One region of the Methylorubrum populi genome, then DNA from elsewhere that is predicted to be linked to it. Evidence: riboswitches for the same ligand, from Rfam matches in the RefSeq annotation. Region 1 holds a riboswitch; the other holds the start of a gene.
The links. Region 1 has a riboswitch for glycine ahead of gcvT (glycine cleavage system aminomethyltransferase GcvT). Riboswitches for the same ligand answer to the same signal wherever they lie in the genome.

Region 1 (7,771 bases):
GGGCGAAAGCTTCGGCTTTCCCTCTCCCCTTCGCGGGAGCGGGTGCTCGCGGAGCGGGCGGATGAGGGGCCGGCTCGGGTCCCTCCGGACATGGCGCTCCCCTCTCCCGACCCTCGCTGACGCGAGGGCCACCCTCCCACCCCCCAATCCGGGCCTGCCCGACTTGGGCAGATGCTTTCCGGATTTCGGGCAAGCCGGAGATCCGTCGGGGGAAGGGATTGGCGGACGCGCTACTTCGCGAACGCGGCGTAGGCCGCCTCGTCCATCAGCGCGTCCATGGCGGAGGCGTCGTCGAGCTTGAGCCGGTAGAGCCAGCCCGCGCCCTGCGGGTCGGCCCCGACCGAGGCCGGATCGGACAAAGCCGCCTCATTGACCTCGGTCACCTCGCCGGAGAGCGGCGCGTAGACGTCGGAGGCCGCCTTGACGGACTCGACCACCGCCGCCGCCTCGCCCTTGGTGAGCCGGGCGCCGACCTTCGGCAGCTCGACGAAGACGAGGTCGCCGAGCTGTTCGGCGGCATGCGCCGTGATGCCGACCGTGGCGACGTCGCCGTCGAGGCGCAGCCATTCGTGCTCGTCGGTGAAACGCAGCATGGTTCGAACTCCTGGTCTGAAGACAATCAGCCGCGCTTGAAGCCGGCCGGGACGAAGGGGAGCGGGGAGACGACGAGGGGCAGACGCTGTCCGCGCACTTCCGCGAAGATGCGGGTGCCGGGGGCGGCAAGCGCCGCCGGCAGGGTGCCCATGGCGACGGGCGCGCCGAGGGTCGGGCCGAAGCCGCCGGAGGTGACGCGGCCGATCGGCTCGCCGCCGGCCTCCGCGGCAAAGAGCGGGGCTTCCGCCCGCACCGGCGCGCGGCCCTCGGGGCGCAGGCCGACGCGGCGGTGGGCCGGGCCCGCCTCCATCTCGGCAAGGATGCGGTCCGCGCCGGGAAATCCGCCCTCGCGGACGCCGCCCCGGCGGCGGACGAGTGAGATTGCCCAGGCGAGGCTCGCCTCGACCGGGCTGGTGCCGGCGTCGATGTCGGCGCCGTGCAGGGGAAGGCCGGCTTCGAGGCGCAGGGAATCGCGGGCGCCGAGGCCTACGGGCATCACCTCGGGCGCGGCGAGCAACGCCTCGGCCACCGCCTCGGCGCGCTCGGCCGGCACGGCGATCTCGAACCCGTCCTCGCCGGTATAACCGGAGCGGCTGACGAGGCAGGGCGTACCGAGGATATCGACCGCGCGCACATCCATGAAGCGCATCGCCGCGGTTTCCGGGGCGAGGCGGGCGAGCACCTCGGCGGCCTTCGGCCCCTGCAGCGCGATCAGCGCGTCCGGCACGAGCGCCACGTCGATGCTCTCGGGGCAATTCGCCCGGATGCGCGCGAGGTCGGCGGCCTTGTTGGCGGCGTTGACGACCACGTGGAGCCGGTCGGGCAGGCGCGCCACCATCAAGTCGTCGAGGATGCCGCCGGCCTCGTCCGTGAGAAAGCCGTAGCGCTGGCGCCCGATTCCGAGGCCGAGGATGTCGATTGGGATCAGCGCTTCGAGAGCATGGGCCGCATCGGCGACATCACCGGAGCGGGGCGTCACGGCGATCTGGCCCATATGCGACACGTCGAAGAAGCCGGCCGCCGCCCGCGTGTGCAGGTGCTCCTTCAAGAGCCCTGCCGGGTATTGCAGCGGCATCGCGTAGCCCGCGAACGGCACCATCTTGGCGCCGAGGCGCAGGTGGAGCGCGTGCAGCGGCGTCTGGGCCAGCAGATCAGCAGGGCTGGGGGCGGCAGGGCTCACGGCCCCGGAAGCTTGCGGACTCATCGGGCACTCCACGACAGACGGATCTTGCCCGCCGGCCGGCTGGCAAGTTGCCCCCATCTGTCGCGCTTACCTGAGAGCTTCCCTCACCCGTGGCCGAGCGAGGTTTCTCCTTCGGTGGACGCCGGACGGCGCCTCTCTCCAGATTGTCCAACGATACGGTGATTGTGCCTGAGAGTTTCCGGGGGTGGTTGCTCCGTCGGCGCCATAACCTCTCTTCCGAGCGGCCTGGGCTCTCCCGTATCGTCTGTATCGGACGGCCTGACGCTCGCACGGTGCGAACCGCGCCGCAAGCCGCCCGCGTGACGATCACCACCGCATGTTGCGGAAGCGGCAGTAGCCGCGGAAGGACTGGTAGCCCGCCGGGCAGCGGCGGACGCAGGCCCCGGCCGCATATTTCAGCGGTGGCCGGCAGGCATTGCGGAAGCGCTGCTCGCCGAACAGGTAGGATTGGGCCGGACCGGCGGAGGCCGGTACCGTGATCGCGAAGGCACCGGCCAGGAGCAGGACAGCCAGGATGAGGCAACGCAGCATGGCGGCGTGTTCCGAGAGAGGTGGAGCAACGCGCCGCCCCGCGCCGGGTTCACGCCGGCCGGCGGCTTGACATCCCCCGGGACCCGTCGCCTTCAGGCGCCATGTCGCCGAACCACTCGCACAGCCTCGACGCCTTCGCCGCGGAAAAGCTCGCCGGCCTGGAGGCCGCCGCCCTGCGCCGCCGGCTGGTCGTGACCGCCCGCGGCGCCGAGGCGGCGGCCGAGCGGAGCGGCCGCCGCCTCGTCTCGTTCTCCTGCAACGACTATCTCGGCCTTGCCCACGATCCGCGGGTGATCGCGGCCGCCTCCGATGCCCTCGCGCGTTACGGCGCGGGCGCGGGCGCCTCCCGGCTGGTGACCGGCAACGCCCCTCCCCTGGCGGCGCTGGAGGCGCGGCTCGCCCGGCACAAGGGCAAGGAGGCGGCCCTGGTCTTCGGCTCCGGCTACCTCGCCAATCTCGGCATCGCCCCGGCCCTGGTCGGCGCGGGAGACCTGATCCTGATCGACGACCTCGGCCATTCCTGCCTGTTCGCGGGAGCGAAGATGTCGGGCGCACAGGTCGTACGCTTCGCCCACAACGACGGCGCGCAGCTGCGCGCCCTGCTCGCCGAGCATCGCGGCGCGGCGCGGCGGGCGCTGATCCTCACCGAGCGGGTGTTCAGCATGGACGGCGACCGGGCGCCGCTCGCCGAGATCCTGGCGCTCGCCGGCGAGTACGATGCCTGGACGCTGGTGGACGACGCCCACGGTCTGGGCGTGGTCGAGCCCGGCTCGCGGGCGCCACTCGAGATGGGGACGCTGTCGAAGACGCTCGGCTCCTACGGCGGCTATCTCTGCGCCTCGCGGCCGGTGATCGACCTGCTGACGAGCCGGGCCCGCAGCTTCGTCTACACCACCGGCCTGCCGCCGGCCTCCGCCGCCGCCGCGCTCGCCGCCCTGGAGATCGTCGAGGCCGAGCCGGAGCGCGCCGCCCGCCCCCTGGCCCTCGCCCGCCGCTTCACCGCGCGGCTCGGGTTGCCGGAGGCGGAGAGCCCGATCGTGCCCGTCCTCGTCGGCGAAGCCGAGGCGGCACTCGCCCTCTCGGCGGCTCTGGAGGCGCGCGGTTTCCTGGTCGTCGCGATCCGGCCGCCGACGGTAGCGGCGGGCACGGCACGCCTGCGGGTCGCCTTCTCGGCCGCCCATGACGAGGGGCAGGTCGATGCCCTCGCCGAGGCCGTGGCCTCACTGGCCCCCGATCGCGTCCGCGCCGGCTGAGCGCCCTCAGGCGACCGGATCGAGCCGCCGGATCGAGGTGACGGCGCCGAAACTCTTGGCGGCGATGCGCTCGACCGCCTCGCGCAGCGGCTCGACCGCCACCGCCATGTGGTGGCCGTTGGCGTGGATCAGCCGATCAGCGTCGAGCATCAGCCCGACATGGCCCTTCCAGAACACGAGATCGCCGCGCCGGAGCCCATCGAGCCCCGGCGGCAGGGCGTTGCCGAGCGCCCGCTCCTGCTGGTCGGCATCGCGCGGGCAGGCGCGTCCCGCCATCTGCAGGCAGAGTTGGACGAGGCCGGAGCAATCGAGGCCGAGGCTGGTGCGCCCGCCCCAGAGATAGGGCGTGCCGACGAGCCGCTCGGCGGTGGCCGCGAAATCCGGTTCGACGGCCCCGAGCGGCGCGGCGTGCCCGGCGAAAACGAAGCCGCCGCCGGCGAGCTGCCAGTACTCGCCCTCTTGCACCTGCGCTGCAAAGGCGGCGCCGAGGCTCAGATGAGCAACATGCGGGCGCTTCAGGTCGGGCGCCGGATAGACGAAGGTGCGCAAGCTCGCGACCCGGTGGGTCGGCGCCGGATCGGCCGGCCCAAGCGCCGCCTCCGGCAGGTAGCCGACGTAACCGTCGCGAACGATCTGGACCCACGCGAAGCCGTGGCGGATCTCGAACACCGTCACGGCATCGCCCATCACCGCCTCGGTCTCGAGCCCGGCCTCGAGACGCGGCGCGCGGCGCAGCGGGGCAGCGGGAACGACGACCCGCGCCGGCTCTCCGGCAACGTAGCGCTCTGCCGCGACGATGCCCTTCAGGCGAAGGTCGGCGAGGTCGGGCCGGGCCGGAGTGAGGCGGGGGTCGGGAGCGTCTGGCATCGTGGGACGTGGGACTGACGCAGGATCGGGGCGGGATTGGGGATGCGCTCGCTCGCAGCGTACGATTTCCGCCGCCCCGGTCGACCGAATCGCGGGTCACGCCATTTGCTGCGCCGCCGCGACACTTTGACCGTCGCGTGTCGAACCCCGCCGGAAGGCCGCGTCAACGAATGTGCTGGCGGCGCTCCTTGTCGGCGCGCATCCTGCATGCTCGACGAGCGGGGCGTCCGCCCGGCAGCCATGCGGCCGGCGGTCCGTCACGTCCGATTTGTGTGCAATGCACAAATCGGGCGGGCCGTCCTAAGATCGGTGCATGAAGACCGCGAGTCGTGCCGTGAAAAGAACCCCGAAGAGCTTCCAGGATCTGCCTCCGATCCGGGTGCGGCGCGAGCCGCCGACCGTCGCCGAGGCGGTCGCCGCCGCCCAGGACCTTGCCGACGACGTCGAGCAGCAGGTGGAGATCGCCTGCGGGCTGATCGGCCTGAGCGCGGACGAGGTGCGCCCGCACGTGGTCGCCGCGGCCAAGGCGGCGGCGGCGCGGCCCGCGCACCGGCCCCAGGAGCAGCGCATCCTGGCGCCAGCGAGCCCCAACCGCGCCCCGCCGCGTGCCGTCATCGTCGAGCGGCGCAGCCGCCCGACCGTGGTGGTCGAGCGCCGCAGCCGGCCCCTCGACACGCGCCGCTGAGCCCTCTTCCGCGCCCTTCCGGCGGTCGCGGTAACCGGTCGGAGGGAGGCCCAGGCTCACCAGGGCAGCGCCTCGCCCCGGTAGTCGAGGAAGGCGAGATCGGTCCGGCCGGCCCTCGCCTCGATCACGTCCGCCAGCCCGGCCGCGCTCGTGGCGACGTCGAGGTCGGCGCCCTCGCCGCCCATGTCGGTGGCCACCCAGCCCGGATGCAGCAGCAGCACGCCGAAGCTCCGCTCGGCGTGGCGCGCGGCGAAGCTCCGGGCATTGGTGTTCAGCGCCGCCTTGCTGGCTCGATAGTTCTCCCAGCCGCCCTCGGTGTTGAGGCCGACGCTGCCGAGCACCGAGGACATGAAGGCGAGTGTGCCACCGGGCAGCAGCCTGTCGCTGAAGGCCTCCGCGAACAGGATCGGGCTCACCGCGTTCGTGAGAAGGACCTGGGCGTGGACCGCCCGCGGCACCGTGTGAAGCGGCCGGTCCGATTCCCCCAGGACGCCGGCCACGACGAAGATCAGGTCGAAGGTTTCGCAATCCAGCCGGCCGTGCAGGGCGGCAACGGACGCATCGTCATCGATATCGACCGTCTCGACCCGTACCCCGCGCGTCGCGAGCCGTTCGAGGCCGGGCGCTCCCCCGCGCCGGGTTGCGGTGACCCGCCAGCCACGCCGCAGGAAGGTCTCGGTGAGGCCGAGCCCGAGGCCGCGAGAGGCGCCGACGATCAGGGCGCTTCGTTCGGGATTCGTCATCGTCGCTGGACCGTGCTCGCACCGGGATACGCGTGTCGCCGTAGGCCCCGGCGCGGGGCCCGATCAATCGCCCGTCTGCACCGTCCACGTGGCGTGGCGCACCTCCGGCCGCTTCTTCAGATCGGCCACCACGGCGTCGAGATCCTTGGAATGGACCGTCGTCGCGGTGAGTGTGGCGATGACGTCGACGGTGGTCTCGCCGCGCTCCTCCACCTCCGTGGTGCCGACGGGGTAGTCCGCCGCCTCCAGGCGCTCCACCAGCAGGTCGCGGGCGAGACCGGCCGCTTCGGCGGGCACCGTCACCTGCACCTCGTAGGTCGCCTCCGTCGCGCTCTCGTCGATGGGGATGCGGTCGATCAGGTTGACGAGCGGGCGCAGCAGCGTGTTGCCCGCGAGCACGGCGATGGTGACGAAGCAGGCCTCCAGCGGCAGGTCGGCTCCGGAGAAGGCACCGACGGCGGCCGAGCACCAGAGGGTCGCGGCGGTGTTGAGGCCGCGCACGTTCATGCCCTCCTTCATGATGACGCCGGCGCCGAGGAAGCCGATGCCGGAGACGACGTAGGCCACGACGCGGGTCGCTCCCTCGCCGCCGGTCAGCCGCATCCCGAGATCGACGAAGGCGGCGGCGCCCAGCGCCACCAGCACGGCGGTGCGCAGGCCCGCGCTGCGCTGCCGGTACTGCCGCTCGACCCCGATCAGGGTGCCGAGGCCGAAGGCGACCGCGAGGCTGATGCCGGAATTCAGGGCTTCGGGCGTGGGGAAGGGAAACGGGCCGGGCATCGGACCTTTCGGGGAGTGGTTCGGTATCGCAGGTTTTCCCCGCTGTCGCACAAGCGTGACGGTTGCGTGACGAAACGTCACCGATCTGCGTGCGCCCGCTCGAATGCGGTCAATTTGCCCGTGGCCAGGGTCATGGCGCGGGATTGACGCGGCGACCGGGCAGCGGGCACACCGGCAGGATTGTGGGACCCATAAGAAAAACCCACGCTGAGGAGACGCACATGCGGCAGGATCGTTCTCCTGCGACGATGGCCGAGGTTCGACCGGCGCTCGGGGCGCTGGCAGAGGCGCGCGCATGAGCGTCGAGGCACTCGCCCGTCCCGCGGCGGAGCCGGCGCCCGTCCGCGACCGCATCCTCCAGCTCCGCGACGGATTGAGCCATGGCCTGATCGGCGCCGACAAGCTGGTCGAGCGCCTGCTGATCGGGCTTCTGACCGGCGGCCATCTGCTGATCGAGGGCGCTCCGGGTCTCGCCAAGACCCGCGCGGTCAAGCGTCTGTCGGACGGGCTCGACGGCTCCTTCGCCCGCGTGCAGTGCACGCCCGACCTGATGCCGGCCGACCTCACCGGCACCACCGTCTGGCGCCAGGATGCGGGCACCTTCGAGTTCCTGCCCGGCCCCCTGTTCCACTCGCTAATCCTCGTCGACGAGGTGAACCGCGCCCCGCCCAAGGTGCAGTCGGCGCTGCTGGAGGCCATGGCGGAGGGGCAGATCACCGTCTCCGGCCACACCCACCGCCTGCCCGACCCCTTCATGGTGGTGGCGACGCAAAATCCGATCGAGCACGCCGGCACCTTCCCGCTGCCGGAGGCGCAGCTCGACCGCTTCCTGCTCCACGTCGTCGTCGAGATGCCCGACGAGGCCTCCGAGCGCCGCATCCTCGATCTCGTCGAGGGCGAATTGAATCACCACGCCGAGGCGATGCCGGTGAAGCTCTCGGTCGCCGAGGTGATCGCCGCCCGCGAGGCCGCGCTCGCCACCTACGTTTCGCCGGCCCTCAAGGACTATCTCGTGCGGCTCGTGGCCGGCACCCGCGGCGACAGCGTCGCGCCGGAGCTGCGCGCGGCGATCGAGCACCCGGCCTCGCCGCGCGGCACGCTCGCCCTGATGGTC
Region 2 (7,771 bases), 530 kb from region 1:
CGCGACCACCTTCGAGATGCTGGCGCTGGCGCTCGCGCCCGGGCTTCTGCTCTGCGGAGTGTTCATGACGCAGCCGAAGACCGCCCCCCTGGCGATGGGCGCGGCGGTCAACGGCTCGGCGATGATCGCGCTCCAGGGCAGCTACACCGGGGAGTTTGCGGCCTTCACCAATTCCGCGATCGCCGTCATCCTCGGAATGTGGTCGGCAGCCGTCGTCACGCGGCTCGTCCGCTCGGTCGGGGCCGGCTGGTCGGCGCGGCGCCTGCGCGCGGTCAACCGGCGCAGCCTCGCCGAGGCCGCGGAGCGGCGCGGCGCGCAGAACGGCCTCGAACTGGCGGCGCTCATGCTCGACCGCGTCGGGCTGATCGCGCCGCGCCTCGCCGCCCTGCCGCCGGACGACGCGGAATGGACCGCCGACCTCCTCGCCGAGGTCCGCGTCGGCATCAACGTGGTCGAGTTGCGCCGTGACCGGCACCGGCTCTCGGCCTCGGCGCGCGGCGCCGTCGAGGCGCTTCTCGCCGCGCTCGCGCGCCGCTTCCGGAGCGGAGCGGCCGATCCGGCGCCCGGTTTGCCCAACCCCCTCCTCGACACCCTCGATCGGGCGCTCGACGCGCTCTCGGTCGAGGCCCGGCAGGCCGCCGGGCGCGCGGCTCTGATGGGTCTCGTCGGCATCCGCCGCGGCCTGTTCCCGGATGCGCCGCCCTACGGCGCGCCCGTCCCCGCCACCGAACCGGGTCTCGCGGCATGACGGGCGAGTTCGACCTCTACGGCGTCTTCGTCCCGAGCCTCGCGGCCTGGATGCTCGTCGCCTTCGCCATCAGCGTGCCGCTTCGGCGGATCCTGGCCGGCCTCGGCCTCTACCGCCTCGTCTGGCACCGTCCGCTCTTCGACCTCGCCCTCTACGTGGTCCTGCTCGGCGCGGTCGTCGCGGTGGCGGTGCCGCTCACCTCGTGAGCGGACGCTCCCCCCTCGTCCCGCACTCCCCCCGTCCGGATCGATCCCATGCCCCGGTTCCTCGCCCTCACCGTCCGCCTCCTCGTCACGCTCGGGATGGTGGCGGTCGCCGTGGTCGTGGGCTTGGCGCTGTGGGACTACTACATGGAAGCCCCCTGGACCCGGGACGGGCGCGTGCGCGCCGACGTCGTCGCCGTCGCCCCCGACGTGTCGGGCCTCGTCACCGAAGTCCTGGTCCAGGACAACCAGATCGTGAAGCGCGGCGACGTGCTGTTCCGCATCGATCCCGACCGCTTTGCCCTCGCCCTGCGGCAGGCCGAGGCGATGGTCGCCGGCAAGCAGGCGACGATGGAGCAGGCGGCGGCCGACTACGCCCGCTACGCGAAGCTCAGCGACGCCGCCGTGTCGCAGCAGAGGGTCGAGGCGGCCCGGGCGACCGACCTGGAGGCCAAGGCCGCCTACGGGCAGGCGATCGCCGACCGGGACTTGGCCAAGCTCAACCTCGAACGCTCCGCCGTGAAGGCCTCGGTCAATGGCCGCATCACCAACATGGAGTTGCGGCCCGGCGCCTACGTCACCACCGGCCGGGGCGTGATGGCGCTCATCGACAGCGATACGCTGCGGGTCGAGGGCTATTTCGAGGAGACCAAGCTGCCGCGCATCCATGTCGGGGACCCGGCCCGCATCCGGCTGATGGGTGAGAGCGCCACGCTGACGGGCCGGGTCGAGAGCTTCGCGGGCGGGATCGAGGACCGCGAGCGCACGGCCGGGTCCAACCTGCTCGCCAGCGTGAACCCGACCTTCGCCTGGGTGCGCCTCGCCCAGCGCATCCCGGTCCGGATCAAGCTCGACAGCGTCGCCGACGAGGTCCGGCTCGTCTCCGGCCGCACGGCGACCGTCGCGGTCGAGCCGGAGGGCGAGGCGCCGGGTTTCGACCTGTTCCGGTTCTGGCGCGGGGGGCCGGCCCCCGCCGCCCCTCCGCAGGATCGGACGCGCTGAGGATCGGACGCGCTGAGGACCGGGCGAGCCGGAGGCGCCGCTTCGGGGATCCGCCTTCGGCCGGAACGCCGTGCGACGATGCCCGCCCTCGAGCCGGCCGCGTGGCGCGGCGCGAGGGGAGCGTGATCGTCAGTTGTCGGGAAGGCGGGTCCGGGGACGGTACCGCGGAAGGGTCCAGCCCAGGCGGAGGGAGACCGCCCGCAGGAGCAGGGCGACGAGAAAGCCGGAGCCGAGCGCGAGTTCCCGCGGCGCGCCGAGTGCGGCCAGGGCCACATAGGTGGCCGCACCGGCTCCCGCCGCCGAGGCGTAGATCTCCCGGCTGAGGATCACCGGACTGTCGCCCCCGAGGAGATCGCGGATGACGCCCCCGAAGGTCGCGGTCACCACGCCCATCACGACGGCCACGGCTCCGCTCGCTCCGGCCTGGATCGCCGTCTCGGCGCCGGCCACCGCGAAGAGCGCGAGGCCGAGGGCATCGAGCCGGATCAGGGCGCGATAGCGCGATTGCGGGATGTGCGCGACGAAGAACACGGCGCAGGAGACGACGAGGCACGCGAGGAGGTAGGCGGGCCGCTGCGTCCAGAAGACGGGCGATCCGAGCAGCAGGTCGCGCAGCGTCCCGCCCCCGATCCCCGTCGCGGTGCCCAGCACGGCGAAGCCGACGAAGTCCATCGCCTTTCGGGAGGCCACGAGGGCTCCGGTGATCGTGAAGACGATCACCCCGAGCCAGTCCAGGGTCGCGGTCGCAGTCTCGAACATCGTTCTCAGTCCAGCCGGGGATCCGGTTCGTCAGGGATTGCGGGGCTACCGGAAGAGCAGCACTTGGTTGTCGGCGCGGGAGGGGCCGTCCCACTCGCGCTGGACCATCACCTCCGGCGGCGAGGACTTCACGACGACCGTCGTGCCGAGGGGAACCCGGCCGTACAGGTCGTGGATGTCCTCGTTGAGGAGACGGATGCAGCCCGAGGAATCGGTGCCGCCGACGGTCCAGGGCTCGTTGGTGCCGTGGATGCGGTAGAGCGTGTCCCGCTCGCCCTGGTAGAGGTAGAGGGCACGGCAGCCGAGCGGATTGTGGATGCCGGGCTCGACGTAGCGCGGGATGTCGGGCCGCCGCTTCAGCATGGCCGGCGTCGGGCGCCAGCCCGGCCATTTCGCCTTGCGTCTGACCACCGCGACGCCCGACCACGTGAAGCCGGCCCGGCCCACCCCGATGCCGTAGCGCAGGGCCGTCCGGTCCTCGCGGACGAGGAAGAGGAAGCGCTGGTGCGTGTCGACGACCAGTGTCCCGGCGCGCTCGGGGCCGTCGTAATCCACGATCTGCCGGCGGAACGCCGCCGGAACGAGGGTCAGGTCGACCATCGGTACGTTGAAGGGCTCGTCCGGGATCTCGCCGATGAACCACGCGTCGCGGTTCGTGGCGGGATCGACGGGCTCCGGAGCCTTCGGGACCGGTTCGGCCTCCCAGAAGAAGGCGTGCGCGCGGGCCGGCGCGAGGATGGCGGCGGCGAGGAGGAGGGAGCGGCGGGTGGCCAGCATCGTCGTGGCTCCAGTCGGTGGTTCGATGGTCCGAGCATCGCCGAGCCTGCCCGGCCGCGCGGGGGCGGTGTCCGGGCACGCGTCGGCATCCGGGCTCGAAGGACGAGCTTGCCGGCCGATCGGATCGCGAAGGGAAGAGGACCGTGGGCAGCCCCGCGTGGGGTGGCCTATGGAGCCGTCTAGGGGTCGGTCATCGCGCAGGCCTCCGGGGTCGCTCCGCACGCGCCTCGCGTGCGGGCCCCCTCTGTCATCGGCCTGAGAGTTTCGCCCGGCCCCGAGCGGGGTCGCGACTTACACCATCGGCGGGAGCGTCCGCTCCGCTTTCCAGAGTGTTGAACGACGGGCGGTCCGGGGGCCTGAGAGTTTCCGGGGCGGTTGCTCCTTCGGCGGCCGGTTCACACCGGCTCTCTCCCGCTCGTCGCTGACTTGGCCGTTCTATCGCGGGAATCCGGGATTGACCAGGAAATTAGGTAGCTTGCGATCTATTTGGTGCGATACGACACATCATCGGTGGCCGATCGATGTGTCGGGCAGCAGGCGGAGGTGGCCAGGAGGTCACCGCGAGGGCCCGCCTGCGCCCGGCGCGCCGTTCGGCGCCCTTCGGAACCTTCGGCCCGGGTCGCGGGCTATCCGAAAGGGGCACGGGCGTGCGGCCTTGCATCCGCCGGAAGGGCCGCGGTCGCGAGGCGGCGAAGCGTGGAGCAACGCCGTTTTGGGCAATCGCGACATCATCGTCATCGGCGGCTCGTCCGGTGCCACCGTTCCGCTGAAGACGATCCTCGGAGCCCTGCCGCAGGACCTGCCGGCGGCGGTCTTCATCGTGCTGCATATTCCCGCGCGCAGCCTCGGCCTGCTCGCGACCGTCACCGCGGCCGTCTCCCACCTTCCGGTTCACCCCGCCGCCGACGGCATGGCGATCCGCACCGGCAACATCTACCTCGGCGTTCCCGATCATCACCTCATCCTCGACGAGGACCGGATCAGGCTCGGGCGCGGCCCGCGCGAGAACATGGCCCGGCCCTCGATCGATCCGCTGTTCCGCTCGGCGGCCGCGGTTTACGGCCCGCGGGTGATCGGGGTGCTTCTGAGCGGACTGCTCAACGACGGCGCGTCCGGTCTCGAAGCGATCAAGCGCTGCGGCGGCCTCACGCTCGTGCAGGATCCCGCCGAGGCGATCGCCGACGAGATGCCGCGCAGCGCCCTCTCGGTCATGGAGGTCGATCTCACCCTGTCCGCGGCCCGCATCGGCGACGTCCTCTCGGACCTCGTGCGCGACGCCCCCGGCCCGCGCCTGCCGGTTCCGGCCGAGATCCGGCTCGAGGTCGACATCGCCGCCGGGGAACGGATCGACAGCGACGTCCTGCGCCGTGTCGCCGACCCCTCGGCGATGTCCTGCCCGCATTGCGGCGGCGTCCTCTCGGAGATGCGGGAGGGCAAGCCGCTGCGCTTCCGCTGCCAGGTCGGCCACGCCTACACCGCCGAGGCGGTGGCCAAGATGCAGGAGGGCTCCATCGACGAGGCCCTGCGCGTCGCCCTGCGTATCATCGAGGAGCGGGCCGAACTGGTCCGGCGCATGGCCAGCGACGGACGCCGGGCCGGGCGTCCGGCCGTCAGCGAGATGTACGAGGAGCGCGCAGCCGAATACCGCCAATACGCCGACGTGATCCGCCGGGCCGTGCTCCAGACCCTGCCGTCACCGGAACCGGCAGACGGCGAGGGCGAGCAAGAGCCGTAGCATGGGCGCCCTCCCGCATCGGCCCCGCACCCGCCCGCGTCGGGACGCGGCCCCACCAGGGCACACGCCAAGACAGACGCCAAGACAGACGCCAAGACACGCGCCACGACAGACGCCGAGATCCCCGCAAAGCTCCCCGCGAAGGGAGGCGGCATCCGGCTCGACGAACGGCCCCTGCGCGTCATTTGAGACTGGTCAGCGCACGCTGCGTCGTCCTACAGGCTTGGCCGGAATGCGCCTGCGGGTGAGCAGCGGCAACTTGAGCGGCGGCTGGAGGCGGTGATGGCGAGTTCCTCCGAAAACGGCGCCCCTCAAGGCGGCAAGCCGATCGTCGTCACCCTGTGCGCGTCGGCCGCGAACACCCGATCCCTCGTCCATCTCCTGCAGGAGCTGACGGCCCGGCCCGACACGGCCATCATCGTCGTGCTCCAGCACCGGGAATCGCTCGATGCGGCCGAATTCGGCCACGCGCTCAAGGCGGCCGGGCACGAACTGACCGCCATCGGGCAGAACATGCCGCTCGCTCCGGGCCGGGTCTACCTGCCCGACCCGAACGTCATCGTCGGCATCGAGGGCGACCACTTCCAGCTTCGTCCCGCCGAGCAGCGCTTCGGCGAGCGCGGCACGATCGACAGCTTCCTCGTCTCGCTCCTCGGCGAGATGGACGGGCGCACCATCTCGATCGTCCTGGCCGGGACCGGCTCGGACGGAACCCTCGGCTTCAAGGCCGTCAAGGAGATGGGCGGCATCGCGCTCGCGGAGGAGACCGAGGAGTCGAAATCCGGCGAGCTCGCCGCGAGCAACATCCCCGCCGCGCTGGCGGATGCCGTCCTGCCCATCGACCAGCTGGCCGAGCGGGTCCGGGCCAGCATCCACCAGCTCGGCTCGAAGCCCCCATCGGAGGCGCAGCTCGACGAGGCCGAGACCTCGTCGGTGCTGGCCAGCATCGCGGCGGTGCTGCGCAACAAGACCGGGCACGACTTCCACGGCTACAAGGAAGGCACCTTCATGCGCCGCGTCCAGAGGCGGATGCAGGTCGCCCAGATCAACGACAGCGCGGCCTACGTGGAACACCTGCGCTCGCAACCGGGCGAGGCGCAGGAACTCTTCAACGACCTGCTGATCGGCGTGACGCAGTTCTTCCGCGACGCCAAGGAGTTCGAGATTCTCGAACGCAGCGTGATCCCGAAGCTGTTCGAGGGAAAGACCCGCAGCGACCAGCTGAGGATCTGGATCATCGGGTGCTCGACGGGCGAGGAGGCCTACTCCTTCGGCATCCTGCTGCGCGAGCACATGGCGAACCTCGAGGAGGTGCCGCAGGTCCAGATCTTCGCGACCGATCTCGACGGCCGGGCGCTGGCGGCGGCGCGAGCGGCCCGCTACGCCGAGACGGTCGTGCGCGACGTCAGTCCCGAGCGGCTCGCGCGCTGGTTCGTGCGGGAGGGCAACACCTACTGCATCGTCAAGGAAGTGCGGGAGATGTGCATCTTCTCCCAGCACAGCATCATCAAGGACCCGCCCTTCTCCCGCCTCGACCTCATCTCCTGCCGCAACCTGCTGATCTATCTCGACGCCGAGCTGCAGAGCCGCGTCATCCCGGTCTTCCACTTCGCCCTGAAACCGGAGGGCGTGCTGTTCCTCGGCAATTCCGAGAACGTCTCCCGCCACACCAACCTGTTCGCGCCGATCGAGCAGCGCTCGCGCATCTTCCGCCGGCTGGAGACGCATAGCCGGATCCTGCCCGACTTCCCCTTCGCCGTGTCGTCCCCGCGCTTCGAGCACCGGCAGACGTCGAGCCTGTCCGTGCGCGCCGTCGAACCCTCCCTGGCCCAGCGCGCCGAGCGCTTCGTGGAACGCTACACGCCGGCCTACGTGATCGTGGACGAGACGCACACGGTGCTGCACTTCTCCGGCCGGACCGGGCGCTACATCGATCCGGCCGGGGGCGCGGCCTCGCTCAATCTGCTGCAGCTGGTGCATCCCGACCTGCGCCTCGACCTGCGCTCGGCGCTCGTGCGCGCCACCGAGGACGGGCGGACGGTTCATCTTCCCAACCGGCGGATCGAGCAGGACGGACAGAGCCTGCTGGTCGATCTCGTGGTCGAGCCGGTGAAGGACACGGCCAACCCCGGCCGGCACTTCTTCGTGCTGTTCAAGGACGGAGGAGCGGCCGCCACCGACACGGTCGCGTCCCTGGCCTCGTCCCAGGATCAGCGCGACCGCATCCAGCAGCTCGAAACGGAGCTGCGCGAGAACAAGGACCGGCTGCAGGCCATCGCCGAGGAGGCGGAGAGCACGAACGAGGAGCTGAAGGCCTCGAACGAGGAATACCAGTCGTTGAACGAGGAGTTGCAATCGGCCAACGAGGAGCTCCAGACCTCGAAGGAGGAGCTGCAATCGGTCAACGAGGAGCTCACCACGGTCAACGGCGAGCTCGGCCTGCGGGTGCAGGAGCTCGGCCGCACCAACCGCGACCTCAAGAACTTCCTCGAAAGCACGCAGATCGCGACCGTCTTCCTCGACAACGACCTGCGGGTGATGCGCTTC

Region 2: another riboswitch for glycine. It lies ahead of MPPM_RS06755 (L,D-transpeptidase); the one in region 1 lies ahead of gcvT (glycine cleavage system aminomethyltransferase GcvT).

Annotation. Positions count from the first base shown of each region.
Region 1 covers NZ_AP014809.1:931,417-939,187, forward strand. The annotation lists gene gcvH (glycine cleavage system protein GcvH) at 231-593, opposite strand; gene gcvT (glycine cleavage system aminomethyltransferase GcvT) at 620-1,798, opposite strand; glycine riboswitch at 1,945-2,046, opposite strand; gene MPPM_RS04300 (hypothetical protein) at 2,105-2,329, opposite strand; gene MPPM_RS04305 (aminotransferase class I/II-fold pyridoxal phosphate-dependent enzyme) at 2,431-3,582, shown strand; gene MPPM_RS04310 (C40 family peptidase) at 3,589-4,449, opposite strand; gene MPPM_RS04315 (hypothetical protein) at 4,763-5,134, shown strand; gene MPPM_RS04320 (SDR family NAD(P)-dependent oxidoreductase) at 5,191-5,877, opposite strand; gene MPPM_RS04325 (MgtC/SapB family protein) at 5,941-6,657, opposite strand; gene MPPM_RS04330 (AAA family ATPase) at 6,953-7,771, shown strand, end outside.
Region 2 covers NZ_AP014809.1:1,462,278-1,470,048, forward strand. The annotation lists gene MPPM_RS06735 (FUSC family protein) at 1-748, shown strand, start outside; gene MPPM_RS06740 (DUF1656 domain-containing protein) at 745-954, shown strand; gene MPPM_RS06745 (efflux RND transporter periplasmic adaptor subunit) at 1,003-1,953, shown strand; gene MPPM_RS06750 (trimeric intracellular cation channel family protein) at 2,083-2,712, opposite strand; gene MPPM_RS06755 (L,D-transpeptidase) at 2,758-3,489, opposite strand; glycine riboswitch at 3,824-3,913, opposite strand; gene MPPM_RS06760 (chemotaxis protein CheB) at 4,202-5,224, shown strand; gene MPPM_RS06765 (CheR family methyltransferase) at 5,507-7,771, shown strand, end outside.